2 regions of the Thioalkalivibrio versutus genome follow, and region 1 is predicted to be linked to the other one. Evidence: predicted binding sites of a transcription regulator. Region 1 holds the regulator's gene; the other holds the start of a gene.
The links. The regulator FliA, encoded in region 1, starts transcription of late flagellar genes. The targets are predictions, from matches to a motif close to GCTAAAGTTNNNNNNNNNNCNGCCGATA.
Positions count from the first base shown of each region.

Region 2: a site for FliA is predicted at 3,487-3,514, ahead of TVD_RS00665 (methyl-accepting chemotaxis protein). Genes of this name have one in related genera too.

Region 1 is NZ_CP011367.1:1,371,188-1,378,812, reverse strand. Features, by position in the region: gene TVD_RS06370 (ParA family protein) at 1-271, opposite strand, end outside; gene motD (flagellar motor protein MotD) at 268-1,170, opposite strand; gene TVD_RS06360 (flagellar motor protein) at 1,178-1,921, opposite strand; gene TVD_RS06355 (protein-glutamate methylesterase/protein-glutamine glutaminase) at 1,923-3,038, opposite strand; gene TVD_RS06350 (chemotaxis protein CheA) at 3,041-5,104, opposite strand; gene TVD_RS06345 (protein phosphatase CheZ) at 5,149-5,925, opposite strand; gene cheY (chemotaxis response regulator CheY) at 6,021-6,401, opposite strand; gene TVD_RS06335 (RNA polymerase sigma factor FliA) at 6,443-7,210, opposite strand; gene TVD_RS06330 (MinD/ParA family protein) at 7,207-7,625, opposite strand, start outside.
Region 2 is NZ_CP011367.1:145,441-153,065, forward strand. Features, by position in the region: gene TVD_RS00660 (GNAT family N-acetyltransferase) at 1-1,366, shown strand, start outside; gene TVD_RS00665 (methyl-accepting chemotaxis protein) at 1,376-3,391, opposite strand; gene TVD_RS00670 (ATP-binding cassette domain-containing protein) at 3,556-5,454, opposite strand; gene TVD_RS14855 (hypothetical protein) at 5,853-6,116, opposite strand; gene TVD_RS00680 (MFS transporter) at 6,532-7,625, opposite strand, start outside.

The DNA of each region.
Region 1 (7,625 bases):
CGGTCAGTAGGTCCAGCCCCGGGAACCGGGTCTCGCGGATCAGACCATTCGGGTCTGGATCCGCACCCTCGGCACACTGGCTGAAAAGCTCGTACACCCCGCGCGTGGCGGTCTCCGGATCATGGCCGAAATACGCGGTCAGCGATCCGTGCGGGTCCACATCCACCAGCAGCACGCGTTGCTCCGGGCCCGACAGCAGGCCGCCCAGCGTCACCGTGGTGGTGGTCTTGCCCACACCGCCCTTTTGGTTCGCAACCGCCCAGACCTTCATGGTGTGTCTCCATCCGTCGGGAGCGGTGCGGGCGGAAGATCCTCGCGCAGGCGCTCCGGTTCCTGCGCGCCCTCGGCGCGCGGACGCGCCCCCGGCAGTACCACGATGGACACGCGCCGGTTCTCGGCCCGTCCCTCCGCGGTATCGTTGCTGGCCGTCGGCCGGTGCTCGCCATAGCCAAGGGCAACCAGATTCTCTGGATCGACCCCGACCTCCTCGAACACGCTGACCACCGCGGCCGCCCGTCCGGACGAAAGCTCCCAGTTCGACGGATAGATCGCGGTCTGGATGGGCACATTGTCTGTGTGTCCCTCCACATGAACGCGGGAGACACGTGGCGCCAGAATCCCGCCAACCTCTTGCAGAAGCCCCTCCGCCTGTGGGTTCAGGGTCGCCGCCCCGGACGCAAACAGCAGACGGCTGGTGATCTCGATCTCCAGCCAATAGGCCTCGCGCGTCACGCGCAGATCGCCATCCTCGATCCATTGCGCCATCGCCTGTTCGATCTCGCGCGCGGTATCCGCCAGTTCGTCCAGGAACGCCTGCATCCCAGCGTCGTCCGGGCCCTCGTCAAGCATCCCGCTCAAGGCCATGTCGATGGGCTGCGGCCCCTCTTCCACCAGACCCGGCTGGACCTCGATAGGCACCAGGGCCCGCAGATCCTGCGGTGTACGTTCCCGGGCCACGGTGGAGTCCCCGACCTGAATCGGGTCGGCCTGCATCGGTGCGCGGAAGGCGTCCACCAGCGACTCGGACAGCACCCGGTACTTGCCGTCGTCCACCGAGGATATGGCGTACATCACCACGAAGAACGCCAGCAGCAGTGTGACCAGATCCCCATAGGGGATGGCCCATGCCTCGTGATTCTGATGTTCTTCCGCCCGTTTGCGCCGCGCCATGGTGACCTCACTCGTGGATGAAGCCACTCAGCTTGCTTTCGATGTTCCGCGGGTTTTCCCCTTCCGCAATGGCGATCAAGCCTTCCATCAGCATTTGCTGGTGTTGCGAACGGTTCTGAATAATCGACTTCAACTTGTTGGCCACCGGCAGGAACAGCAGGTTGGCCGAGGCAATGCCGTAGATCGTGGCGACAAAGGCCGCCGCGATGCCCGCCCCCAGCTTGCTCGGGTCCGCGAGGTTCTGCATCACCGCCATCAGGCCCATCACCGCGCCGACGATCCCCAGGGTCGGGGCATAGATCCCCATGCTCTCGAAGATCTTCGCGCCCTGCAGGTCGAAGTGCTCGCGGTTGTCGAGGTCGGCCTCCATGATCTGGCGAATGGTCTGCGGTTCACTACCGTCCACCAGCAGTTGCAGCCCCTTGCGGGCAAAGCCATCGGTCTCCTCGTCGGCCAGCGTCTCCAGGCCTAGCAGGCCTTCCTTGCGCGCGACATGCGACCACTCGACGATCTGCTCGACCGTCGCGCGATTGTCGACCTTCGGCGGCTTGAAGGCCCACGGCAGGATGCGCATACCGTGCATGAACACCGACAGCCGTGCCTGCACCAGGGTCGCCCCCAGGGTTCCCAGCACCACGATCAGGAAGGCCGCGGCATTCCACAGCGCGCCCAGGCCACTGCCCTTGGCAATGCTGCCGCCGAGAACCGCCACCAGCCCCAGGGTAATCCCGATGAGGCTCAGGATATCCATGTCAGCAGAACCCCTTCACCAGTGCGGGCCCGATTTCGGGCAGCGGGTACACATGATCGGACAGGCCGGCCTCGGCTACTGCCGCCGGCATCCCGTACACCACGCAGGTCGCCGCATCCTGCGACCACACCTGCGCGCCGGCGCCCTTCAGTGCCCGCGTGCCTTCGCGGCCATCGGCACCCATGCCGGTGAGGATCACGGCAAGCACCTGCCCGCGCAGCGCCTCCACGGCGGAACCGAAGGCCGCATCCACGCTCGGCTTGTAGATGGTGCCCAGAGGGCTCTCCGCGATTCGCACATGCGTCTGGCTGCCGCGTTCCAGCGTCATCTGCATCCCGCCCGGCGCCAGCAGCGCCACGCCCGGTTTCAGCACGTCGCCGTCCTTCGCCTGACGGACTTCGATATTGCACATGGCGTTCAGGCGTTCGGCGAAGGCCGGGGTAAAACTGGCGGGCATGTGTTGCACCAGCAGGATCGGCAGCGGGAAATTCGCCGGGAGCGGCTTCAGCACCTCCTGCAGCGCCACCGGACCGCCGGTGGAGGTACCAATCAGCACCGCGCGCAACTGCCGTAACGGCGTCGGCGGCCGGGAACTGGCAACCGCGGGAGCCGGCTTGCGCGCATCGGCCGCTGCCTGACGGTCGGTCTCTTCGCGGCGCGCGGACGGACGGGCTTCCCGCGCAGGCGTGGTCGTGCCCGGGGCACTAACGGAGCGCGCCCGGCTGCGTGACAACGAGCGCACACGGCGCCGAAGCAGCATGCGTGCGCTGTCCTCGTCCCCGGCCATGTCGCTGAAGCGCTTGGGAAGGAAGTCCACCGCACCGGCCTCCAGCGCATCCAGGGTCGCTTGGGCTCCCTCGGTGGTGAGACTGGAGAACATCAGGATCGGAAGCGGGCGCTCGGCCATGATCTTGCGCACCGCGGTGATGCCGTCCATCACCGGCATCTCGATATCCATGGTCACGACATCGGGATCGAGCTCCCGGACCTTGGCGATCGCCTGCTCGCCATTCTCGGCCGAACCCACGACCTCGATGCCGGAATCGGAATCCAGGATCTCGGCGATACGCCGACGAAAGAACCCCGAGTCGTCAACCACCAGAACCCTGATCGGCATCCTCAGCCCTCGCTCGAGCGCGACGCGCGGCGCGGTCGACCGGACATTTGCAGTTGCCGCATCAGGATGGTCACCAGATCAGAGACGTCGAGGATCAGGGCGATGCCGCCATCTCCGGTGATCGTCGCTCCCGCCAGGCCCTTCACACCTTGCAGATTCTGGCCGAGCGGCTTGATGACCACCTCTTCCTGCCCCACGAGATCATCCACTACCAGCCCTACCTTGCGGTCGGCCGTATGGACCACCACTACGTGGGCATCCTTGCGCGGCTCGGGCTCGTGCCCCGGCTTCAACCAGCGCTTGAGGTAATGAACAGGCAGGGCGTGCTTGCGCACCATGATGACTTCCTGATCATCCACGTAATTCGTCTTGGTCAAATCCAGATCCAGGATCTCGGAGACCGAAGCCAGCGGGATCGCAAAACGCCGGCCGTCCAGAATCACCATCAGCGCGGGCAGGATCGCCAGGGTCAGGGGCAGCTTCACCCGCAGCGTGGTCCCTACGCCGATCTCGGAATCAATCTCGATGGTGCCGTTGAGCTGCGAGATCTTGGTCTTGACGACGTCCATGCCAACCCCGCGGCCGGAGACGTCCGAGATCTCGGTCTTGGTGGAGAATCCGGCCATAAAGATGACGTTGAAGGCCTCGCGATCGGTCATCCGTTCGGCCATCGCGGGCTCCATCAGCCCCTTCTCCACCACCTTGCGCCGCAGGGCCTGTGGGTCCATGCCACCGCCGTCGTCCTTGATCAGCAGTGCGATGTGATCGCCCTCCTGGGCCGCGCCGAGCACGACCGTACCCTTGCGCGGCTTGCCCGCCGCCTCGCGCACATCTGGCGTCTCGATGCCATGGTCCACAGCATTCCGCACCAGATGCACCAGCGGATCGGACAGGGCCTCGACCAGATTCTTGTCGAGGTCGGTTTCCTCGCCGAAGATCTCCAGTTCGATCTCCTTGCCCAGATTCCGCGACAGATCGCGGATCACTCGAGGGAAGCGATTGAAGACCTTCTTCACCGGCTGCATGCGGGTCTTCATCACCGAGGTCTGCAGGTCGGAGGTCACCAGTGCCAGCGAACTGATCGCCTTGCCCAGTTCGTCGTCGACATGCTGCGAACGCAGCATGCTCAGCCGGTTTCGCACCAGAACCAGCTCGCCCACCAGGTTCATGATCTCGTCCAGCCGCTCGGTATCCACACGCACGGAGGTCTCGCCCTGTGGAGCCGGGCGCCCCCCGGCCTCGGCCCCGCCGGCGCGGGCACCACCACCGCCCTGCCCACCGGCGGCAGCCGGCTCCGGCGCTACTGCTTTTTCCGGCTCGGGCGCCGCGGCCGCGGGCTCGGTCGGCAGTGGATCCGCAGCCGGTTCGGGCGATGCCTGACCCCCGCCCTTGGCCTGCAACTCGTCCAACAAATTCTCGAACTCGTCGTCGCTGATCAGATCACCGCCCGAGTCGTCGCTGGCCCCGGCGCCGCCCGACACGGCCGCGTCCACGGGTGCCGGGGCGCCGTCACCATGCAACGTATCCAGCAGGGCCTCGAACTCGTCGTCCGTGATCTCCTCCCCGCCGCCCACCATGGCGTCGCCGGGGGCCGAGGCCTGTGGCTCGGGGACGGGCTCGGGGACGGGCTCCGGTTCAGGCGCGGGCGGCGCCGTGGCGGTATCTCCGGCCACGTCTTCGTTTTTTGCCATGCGCCGCAGGTCCTCGACCACCGCGGCATCGGCGGGGGTCGGGTCCACGCCGGAGCGCAGATCCCCGAACATGACGTTCAGGGAGTCCAGCACGCGGAGCATGGTGTCCATCAGATGGCTATCGGCCCGGCGTTCGCCGTTGCGCAGCAGATTGAAGACGTCCTCGGCGTGATGACACACCGTCACCAGCGGATCCAGGCTCAAGAACCCGGCGCCCCCCTTGATGGTGTGGAAGCTTCGAAAGACCGCATTCAACAGATCCCGGTCGTCCGGATTCTGTTCCAGGTCGATGAGTTGCTCGTTGAGCCCCTCCAGCAGTTCCCCGGCCTCGATCAGGAAGTCCTGAAGGATTTCGTCATTGGGGTCGATGGCCATTCAGTCTCTCCGGTCCCGTGGCGCCAGTCGTATGGGGGGCACTGCTAGAAGCCCAGGCTTGATAGCAGATCGTCCACCTCGTCCTGTCCTTGAACGACATCTGCGCTGGAATCTTGAGTCTTGGGCACACTGGGGCCGTGGCCCTTGCGGTCCGCCTCGCGGTCTTCTTCGCCACGCTCCAGGGACGCTTCGGCCGCTTCGACCTGCTCCATGCGCCCGCTGGAGAGCCGAATCAGGGTAACGAGGTTCTCTTCGAGGTCGGTCACCAGCTGGATCACGCGGCGAATCACCTGGCCGGTAATGTCCTGATAACTTTGTGCCATCAACACCTCGGAGAGCAGCCGCCGCAATTCCTCGGCGTCCTCGCCCGCCTGCCCGAAGAAGCTGTCCAGCTCACGCGCGAAATCGCGGAATTCGTCCACCGAGAGCTGCCGGTTGCGAAAGCGCGTCCATTTGGCGGTCAAGTCGGCCGCCTGCTGGCTGAACGACTCGGCGATCGGCAGGCTCGATTCGATGGCGCCCATCGTGGCGTGCGCGGCCTGCTCGGTCATGGTGACCACGTAGTTCAGGCGTTCCTTCGCATCCGGGATCTCCGCCTGGGTCAGCTCTACCAGGCGCGAGTCGCCACGGAAGCTTTGCAAGGCCTCGTGAAGGTCGCGCGTCAGCTTGCCCAGTTCGTCGAAGAGCTCGCGGTCGTAAGGACGCGCTAGATCCTGCACCAGCGCGCGTGCCGCCGCGTCGTCGCCCGCCTCGAGCGTCTGCACCAGTTGCCGGGCCAGCTCGAGCTGGCCGTCGCGTGGGGGGTGTTCCTGTTCAGTCATGAGGAGCCTCTTGCTGGTACGGCGCCGAAGGAGCCGGGTCACGTCTACCCGCGCAAGCGAGACGGACGTCGTCCGTATTCATCACTGGGCGATGCTTAGCCCTGTGCTTCAATACGTTCGAAGATCTTGTCGATCTTTTCCTTCAGCGTTTCGGCGGTAAACGGCTTGACCACGTAACCGTTCACACCTGCCTCCGCAGCCTCCACGATCTGGTCGCGCTTGGCCTCGGCCGTCACCATCAGCACCGGCATCGACTTCAGGTTGGCATCCGCCCGGACGGCCTTCAGCAGGTCGATGCCCGGCATATTGGGCATGTTCCAGTCGGTAATCAGGAAGTCGAAATCACCATTTTGCAGCATCGGCAGCGCGGTGCTGCCGTCGTCGGCTTCCTGCGTATTATTGAAGCCAAGATCGCGCAAGAGGTTCTTGATAATGCGCCGCATCGTGGAAAAATCGTCCACGATGAGAATTTTCATTCCCTTGTCCACACGTCACTCCGGGATTCGTAAGGTGAGTTTTAGAATAACTGCAAAGCCGTGCCGTCTTCGAGCCACGACCCCATGCGCGCGCGCAGCCGGATGACCGCCTGGCTGCGAATCTGGCTCACGCGCGACTCGGTCACGCCCAGAACAGCCCCGATCTCGCGCAGATTCAGTTCTTCGGTGTAATACAGCGACAGCACCAGGCGTTCGCGTTCAGGCAGATCCCCAAGGGCCTCGGCCAACTCCTCGCGAAACTCGCCAGCCTCAAGGCTACGCGACGGAGAGACTTCCTGCCCCTCGATCACACGATCGGCCCCGTCATCCCCGCCACCCAGATCGTCCAGCGCAAACAGATGGGCCCCGGCATGGTCCTTGAGCATGTCGTAATAGTCATCGATCGCCACGTCCAGCTCGGCCGCCACTTCGCTCCCACGCGCCGCACGCCCCTCACGGGCCTCGACACTCTGGATCGCGGCGGCAATACGCCGGCTGTTGCGGTGCACCGAACGCGGCGTCCAGTCACTGCGACGCAATTCGTCGATCATCGCACCGCGGATGCGGATTCCGGCGTAGGTGGCAAAGGTCGCCCCCTGCCCGCCCTCGAACTGCCGCGCCGCCTCCAGAAGGCCGATCATGCCGGCCTGGATCAGATCATCGACCTGGACCGAGGCCGGCAGACGGGCCATCAGGTGGTGCGCGATGCGATGCACCAGTTCAACGTGATCGGCAATCAACTTCTCGTGTCCACCGGTCGCGGTGGACGTCGCCTGGTAGCCGGAAAGTCGATTACGCGTCGTCATCATGCACTCTGCAGCATTCGTTCCACGAAGAACCCGACGCCCCCGTGGTCACCCCCACCAACCGGCCAGCGGTCCACCGTGCGTGCCAGTTCGGCAAACGCCTTGCCGGCCGGACTGCCGGGATACTGCTGAACCACCGGTGCCCTTTTCTGCACGGACTTGCGCAGATGTTCGTCCATCGGGATATAGCCGGCCAGATCCAGGACCACCTCCGGCAGGTAATTGCCACAGACGGTATTGAGTTTCTGCATCAGCCGCTCCGCACCCTCGCGTCCGCTGACCATGTTGGTGACCATGCGGAAACGCCGCAGCCCGTGGTCACGATGCAGCACCTTGATCAGGGCATAGGCATCGGTAATCGAAGCCGGCTCGTCGCAGACCACCACAAGGGTCTCCTGTACCGCCCGGCAGAACGAAG
Region 2 (7,625 bases), 1.2 Mb from region 1:
GGCCGTGGACGCATTGCTGGCACGCGCCCGACATTGGACACCCGCGCCGGAACGGTACTACCGGGCCCCGGACGTTTTGCTGGAACAGGCGGAACCGCTGGATACCTTGATCATCGACGAGGCTGCGAGCATGCCGGTCGAGCGCCTGCTTCAGTTGGCCCGGTTGGCACGGCGCCTGGTGCTGGCGACCACGACCGGCGGCTTCGAGGGGAGCGGGCAGGGCTTTCGGCTGCGTGTGCTGCCGGCCCTGGAGGGGGCGGGCTTTCGCGTACGGCTACAGACCCTGGATACACCGGTTCGCTGGGCTCCGGGCGATCCGCTCGAGGACTGGCTGAATCGGCTGTTCCTGTTGGAGGCGGCGAGTCGCCCCCCGGTCTCCCAGGCCGTGCGGCTGCGCTGGAGCACGGGCGCGGCGCTCGCGGACACGCCGCAAACCCTGGAGGCGGTAATGGGCCTGCTGGCGGACGCCCATTACCGCACACGGCCCTCCGATCTGGCGCGCTGGCTGGATGATGCGGGTGTTCACCTGCTGCTGCTGGAAGGGGCGGCGGATGGCGCCCTGTTCGGGGTGGTTCTGATCCAGGAAGAGGGGGGACTGGAGCGCGCGCTAGCCGAAGCGGTTTGGTCGGGCGAACGGCGCCCGCAGGGGCATTTCCTGCCGTGCACCGTTGCGGCCCGGGGTGACTTCGACCTGGCGGGGGAGGGCGCGTGGCGCATTCAGCGCATTGCGGTGCATCCGCACTGGCAGGGGCTGGGCCTGGGGGGGCGTCTGTTGCGTGCGGTCGAGGACCGGGCTGGTGCCAAGGGGGTGGCGCTGATTGGCGCGAGTTTCGGGCTGCAACCTGTGTTGCTGCACCTTTGGCAGCGCGCGGGTTATGGCCTGGTGCGAGTCGGCATCCAGCCGGATGCGGCCAGTGGCCAGGTGAGCGGCGTGGTCCTGCGTGCGACCGCGCCCCGATTGCAGCCCCGGCTGCAACAAGCACTGGCGGCCTTTCGGCGCGACTGGCCGGTGTGGCATCCACGGTTCCTGCCGGACACCACCGCGGCCATGGTGAGCGAAGTCCTCGGGGATCAGGATGCGGAGGGCGATTGTTGCTTGTCGCTGGTTGACCCGGTGGCGGATCTGAAGGAGGTCCGAGCCTTTTCCCAGCGGGCGCGGCCCCTGGAGTGGGCGCTTCCCGCGTTGCTGCGGCAGTTGGCGGTGGCGCCGCCGGACGAGCCGGAAGGTCAGCTGCTCGAGGCGAGCCTGGCGCAGCCCATCGACTGGGACCGACTGGCACGCGAGCTGGAGGTTTCCGGGCGGCGCGGCGTCACCCGAAGGTTGCGTCGCGCCGCCCGGAACTGGCTGGAGGCCCGGAGTCTGTAACCCGCCCGGTCAGAGCCGGAACTGGGCCAGTGCCTGCTGGATCTCCTTCTCTACCTGCTTGAGCTCGTCGGAGGCGGCGCTGACGCGGTCGGCGGTATTGGCCGACTGATCCGCCTCGTCGGAGATCTGCACGATGTTGCGGTTGATGTCCTCGACTACCGTGCTCTGTTCGCGCGAGGCGACCGCGATCTGCTCGGTCATCTCCACGATCGTGGTCACCGACTGGCGGATCTGTTGCAGGGCACCGTTCACCTCGGAGGTGTGCTCCATGGTGGCCTCGGCCTCTTCCTGGCCGTGCTGCATGGCCTTCACCGCGCTGGTGGTGGCGGACTGCAGGCGCGCGATCATGGTTTCGATCTCGTCGGTGGATTCCTGCGTACGGGTCGCCAGCTTGCGTACCTCGTCGGCCACCACCGCGAAGCCACGGCCGTGTTCACCGGCGCGGGCGGCCTCGATGGCCGCGTTCAGGGCCAGCAGGTTGGTCTGTTCGGCCACGCCACGGATCACCTCGAGGATGGTCCCGATCTGCTTCGAGTCCTCGCCCAGTTTGGCCACGGTGTCGGCCGCCTGTTCGACCGTCCCGAGCAGCGAGGCCATGGACTCGATGTTCTTGCTCATCACCTCGGAGCCGTTGTTCACTGCATTCCCGGCCTCCTGGCCCGCCTGGGAGGTCGCATCGGTGTTGCGGGCGATCTCCTCGGCGCTGCTTTGCAGTTCGTTGATCGCGGTGGCGACGCGGTCGGTCTCGTCGCGCTGGCGCGAGACGGCCTCGCGGGCCTGGTAGGCCTCCTGGTTCAGGTTCTCGGTGGCGCGATTCAGCGTCTCGGTGCCGCCGCGGGCATTGCCGATGGCCTGGGCGATCTTGTCGGTGAAGCGGTTGAAGGCCCGGCCCAGCTGTGCGGTTTCGATCAGGCCGTTCTCGTCCAGGCGGCGGCTCAGGTCGCCGTCGCCGTCCGCGATCTCCTCGAGTGCCGCGGTCGAGTGGGCCAGGGCGCGCCGGACCACCAGGATGATGAACACCGCGCCGGCCAAGCCCAGGATCACGCCAATCAGGGCCAGTACGCCCTGGGTGGTCTGGGTCGCGCGCATGTCGGCGGTCAGCGCGGCGGCGCTGCGCTCGGCGCGATTGGTAATCCGCTCGCTGAGTCCCTGGAGGTGGTCACGCGCCTCGATCAGCACGGGCCCGATCTCGGTACGGATCAGGTAGGCGTCTTGCAGTGCCTGTTCACTGCCGTGGATCTCGATCAGGTCATCCAGCGCCGTGTTCTGGGTGTCCAGCGCCCCCTGGAAGTCCTCCAGCGCGATCTGCTGTTCGAAGTCCAGATCGTCGAACTGGTCCATCAGTTGTGCGGTGATGTCGTTGGTGCGGGTCGAGAACAGTCGGACATTCTCGCGGAATGCATCGTCCCGGAAGGCGATAAAGCCGCGCAGGTTCGAGGTGACCTGCACCACCGACATACGCAGGTCATGCAGGGTGTCGAGACGATCCCAGGACCGCTGGAAGCGCGGGAGGCCCATCTCGGCGCTGATCATCATGTTGGTCTGCTGGGTCATCTCGCGGCTGGCGGGGTTGGCCCGGGCATTGGCGATGCCCAGCGCCGGCATGTTTTCGGCGGGGTTTTCGGCCACCTCGATCAGTCGGTCCTCGAAGCTGGCGAACTGGTTGACCAGGCGGCGGACCTCGGTTGCGCTGGCGGACAGTTCCTCGTCGGCAGCGATCACCGGGTTCTCGTTCAGGGCCCGGGTTGCGCCATCGAGTTCACGCATCGCGTTTTGCCACGCGTCGCGGTGAGACTGCTCCTCGCTCATCAGGTAGAACCCGAGAAACGCCGCGCTCTCCTGCAGCAATTGCTCGACGTCGTTGACCCGGGCCACCGCCGGGTAGTCGGCCTGGGTGAGCTGCTCAACCCCTTGGCTGCCCGTACTCATCGCGCGCAGGGCCAGCAGGGAGTTGATGATCAGGATGGCAACCACCAGGCCAAAGCCGGCGATCAGTAGCCCCCGAATGGAGAGTTTGTCCAGCATGCGATGACTCCTTCTGGGCGCCTTGTGTCCGGCGCTTCACGAACCGGCCGCGGCCATTACGACCGCGGACTCGAAAGGTGGTGATTCAACCCCTGTTACGGCCGGCCGCGCTCAGAGTTGAGCCGGTTATTCAGGGAGTCGCCGGAGGATAGACGTGCCGGGGCCTAGTCGGATTCCAGCTGTTCCCAGCGCTCGTAGCAGAGGGCCAGTTCTGACTCGACGGCTTCGAGCCGCGTCTGCAGTTCGCGCATGCGGTCACCGTCGCGCAGGGCATCCGGCTCGGTCATGGCCGTGGTCAGGCTTTGCTGTTCCTGTTCCAGGGCCTCGATCTGTGCCGGCAGGGCCTCCAGTTCGCGCGCGGTCTTGTAGGACCGTTTGCGTGGGGTCGCCGGTGCCGGCTCGGGTGCGGGCGCCGCGGGTTTGGCCGCGGGCTCGGCCTTCGCGGTCGCTCCGGACTCGCCCTCCAGCAGGCGCCGGGTGACCCGTTCGGGCAGGTCGGACCAGCCGCCGACGAACTCCTCGACCGCGCCATCGCCCGGCAGGACCAGGGTGGAGGTCGCGACGTTGTCGAGGAACGAGCGGTCGTGACTGACCACGATAACGGTGCCGGTGTACTCGATCAGCAGCTGCTCCAGCAGCTCCAGGGTCTCCACGTCGAGGTCGTTGGTCGGCTCGTCGAGCACCAGCAGGTTCGCCGGGCGCAGGAACAGCTTCGCCAGCAGCAGGCGGTTGCGCTCGCCCCCCGACAGCGCCGATACCGGCTGGCGGGCACGCGCGGGCGGGAACAGGAAGTCTTCCAGATAGGACAGGATGTGGCGGCTCTCGCCGTTGACCATGACCCGGTCGCGACCCTCGCCGACCGCATCCTGAACCGTGGTCGCCTCGTCCAGGCGGGCACGGGCCTGGTCGAAGTAGGCGATCTCCAGCTGGGTGCCCAGCTTGACGCTGCCTGCGAGCGGCTCCATCTGGCCCAGGAGCCCGCGCAGCAGGGTGGTCTTGCCCGCCCCGTTGGGTCCGACGATGCCCAGGGCATCCCCGCGCTGCAGCAGCAGGTTCACGTCGCGCACGATGGGGGTGTCGTAGCCGAAATCGGCGTGTTCTGCCTCGATCACCAGGCGTCCGGAGCGTTGCTCCGGACTCAGCTTCATTTTCACCTGGCCGCCGCGTTCCCGACGTTCGGCACGCTTGCGACGCAATGCCTGGAGTGCCCGCACGCGTCCTTCGTTACGGGTGCGTCGCGCCTTGATGCCCTGGCGCACCCAGACCTCCTCCTGGGCCAGCTTGCGGTCGAACTCCGCGCGCTGGGTGGCCTCCGTTTCCAACCTTTCGGCCTGGCGCTCGCGGAAGGCCTCGATGGATGGTGGGTGCTCGTACAGATGCCCGCGGTCCAGCTCGAGGATGCGCGTGGCCACGCTCTCCATGAACTGGCGATCATGGCTGATGAATACCACGGTCAGTCCGCTTTCGATCAGGAACTGTTCCAGCCAGCGGATCGCGGCCACGTCCAGGTGGTTGGTGGGTTCGTCGAGCAGCAGCAATTGCGGGCGTTGCACAAGCTCGCGCGCCAGCCACACCCGTCGCTTCAGCCCGCCCGACAGCGCGGCGAACTGCGCCTCGGGATCCAGGCTCAGGTGCGAAATCGTGGTCTCCACCCGGTTCTGCAGGCTCCAGCCGTCGATGGCGTCGAGTTTCGATTGCACCGGCCCCATCTTGTCCAGGGCGTCCATGTCACCCGATGCCGCGGCCTGGCTCAGGTGGTGGAAGCGTTCCAGCAACCGGCCGGCCTCGCCGAGGCCTTCGGCGACCACGTCAAAGACCGTCCCTTCGATTCCGGGCGGTAGTTCCTGGGTCAGGTAGGCGGTGGTCAGGCCATCCTGGCGGGTCAGTTCGCCGGAATCGGCCTGGGCCTCGCCGGTGATGACCTTGAGCAGGGTGGACTTGCCCTCGCCGTTGCGCCCGGCGATCGCGACGCGTTCGCCGGGCTCCAGGCTCATGTTGACGCCGTCGAGCAGGGAGGCCATGCCGTAGGCCAGGTGGATGTTGCGCAGGGTGAGCAGTGCCATTCGAATTCCGGTCGCGAGCAAGTGTTGTTGCGGGCGCCAAGACTATCACCTTGGCGTGCCGTAGCGCGCACCGTGAGCCCTTTCAGGCTCTCCATTCCGGAGCAGGAATCGCATTCTTTCTACCGCCTTCCGGGAGAGGCTGGCCCTGGTTCGTCGTCGGTGTTTACGGTGCCTTCGTCGGGCCTCCTGCCGCGTTGTGGCAGACCATGGTTCGGCATCTGGTGTTTGCGGTGGCTCCGGTCCGCCGCCTGCCACGCGCTCTCTCGCGAGCGCACCGCGAGGTCCTTTCTTGCTTGCCCAAGAAAGGACCCAAAGAAGGGCACCCGGATTTCGCCCGGGAACCTCGCTCCGGACGCGCTGGGCCGGCGGCGCTGAACTCGCTACGCCTACGGCTTCGCTCAGACATCCAGCGCCTTCTTCCGGCCCATCACGCCCTCCGCGAGGGGCTCCATACGGGAGGAGAAGGTCAAAACAGGCGGCATCTCGTAGGGTGCGGTTGAGCCCAGCGAAACGCACCATCTCCCACGCCGTGCGAAACCCTGATGCGATTCGCTGCGCTCATCACATCCTACGCCCCTACCCCCCGGCGCCCGCCACGCGGGCGCGGCACGCCATGGCCAAAGGCCACGCGTGCCGAAGATGTATGAAGACCTAGCCATCATCCACTGGCAAGAACGCTGGGATAGCCGTTGTTTTGACCTGCCTCCCCGTTGTCGTCGCGCCGAGTGGAGAGGCTTTTCGCGGGATTCAAGGCGCTGGATGTCTGAGCGGAGCCGCAGGCGCAGCGAGTTCAGCGCCGCCCGCGAAAAGCCTCGGAGCGAGGGAAACCCCGGCCCGCGCAGCGGGCCGGGGTCGCGGCAGTCGGGCGTGTTTCTTGGGTACTTCTTTGCACGAGCAAAGAAGTACCTCGCGGTGCGCTCGCGAGAGAGCGCGTGGCAGGCGGCCGGACGAAGGCACCGTAAACACCGGAGGACGAACCCGGACCAGCCACAACTAGGCAGGCGGCTGGGCGAAGGCATGTAAACACCGACGACGAGCCGTGGCCAGCCGGCGGAGTCGGCGGGGACGAGGCGGGCGTCAGGCTTCGCCCATGAGCCAGGCGCTCACGGCGCCGGCGAGGCTCATCAGCGCGAGCACGAAGATGGCGACTTCGGTGCCGGCCAGCTGGGCCAGCAGGCCGAACAGGCCGCCGATCAGTAGCAGGCCGCCGATGACGGTGTTGCTGACGGCGGTGAACGCGGCGCGCGTTTCCTGGGTTGCCATGTCGACCAGGTACGTCTTGCGGCCCAGACGCACGCCGGCATGGCTGACCCCGAGCAGGAAGAACAGGGTCGCATAGACCCAGCCGCCGGGAACCAGCGCGTGGTCGGTGCCGACGGGCGCGAGCCAGACGCTCAGGGCGACCGCGATGCCGAGGCCAGCCGCGAGGAGTCCCGAGAGGATCAGGACCCAGCGGGCGGAGCGGTCGGACAGCCGGCCCCAGACCGGGGCGCTGACGGCCGAGGCCAGGCCGCTGGCGAGGATCAGCAGGCCCAGGGTGCCCAGATCACCGGCGGTCGCGTCCTCCGCGAGCAGGACGTAGAAGGGCAGTGCCAGGGCCGTGCTCATCAGCAGCGCGCGGGTCAGGACGAAGTGACCGAAGGCGCGGTCGGTCCACAGCAGGCGCATCGACTTGATGGCCTCGGTGACGGCGTTGCCGCCACCCTCGGTGGCACCCGGATCCTCGCGCAGCCGGGTGAAGGTCGCGGCGGCGATCCACCAGGCCCCGGCCGAGGCGGCCAGCAGGGCCACGAACACGCCAATGCCGGCCTCTTCCAGGTTCGCGAGCGTGAGGTAGATGCCCAGCCCCAGGGTGAAGAACCCGGCCAGCGACGCGGCGTAGCCCATCACCGTGCCGCGGCGATGCTTGGCGATGGTCTTGCCCAGCACATCCTTGGCCGCGACCGAGTTGATCCCGCGCGAAAGCGCAAAGACCACCAGTAGCCCGAGGATGGCCCAGCCGGCGGCTGCACCCTCCAAGGTCAGCGCGACCACGGCCATGCCGGCCACCGCGAGCCCGGAGAGCAGGCTGCCGAGGATCCAGAAGCCCTTGCGGATGGCCCGCCGCCGGATGGCGGCGGCCACGAACAACTGCGGCAGCAGCGAGCCGGACTCGCGGATCGGGACCAGGA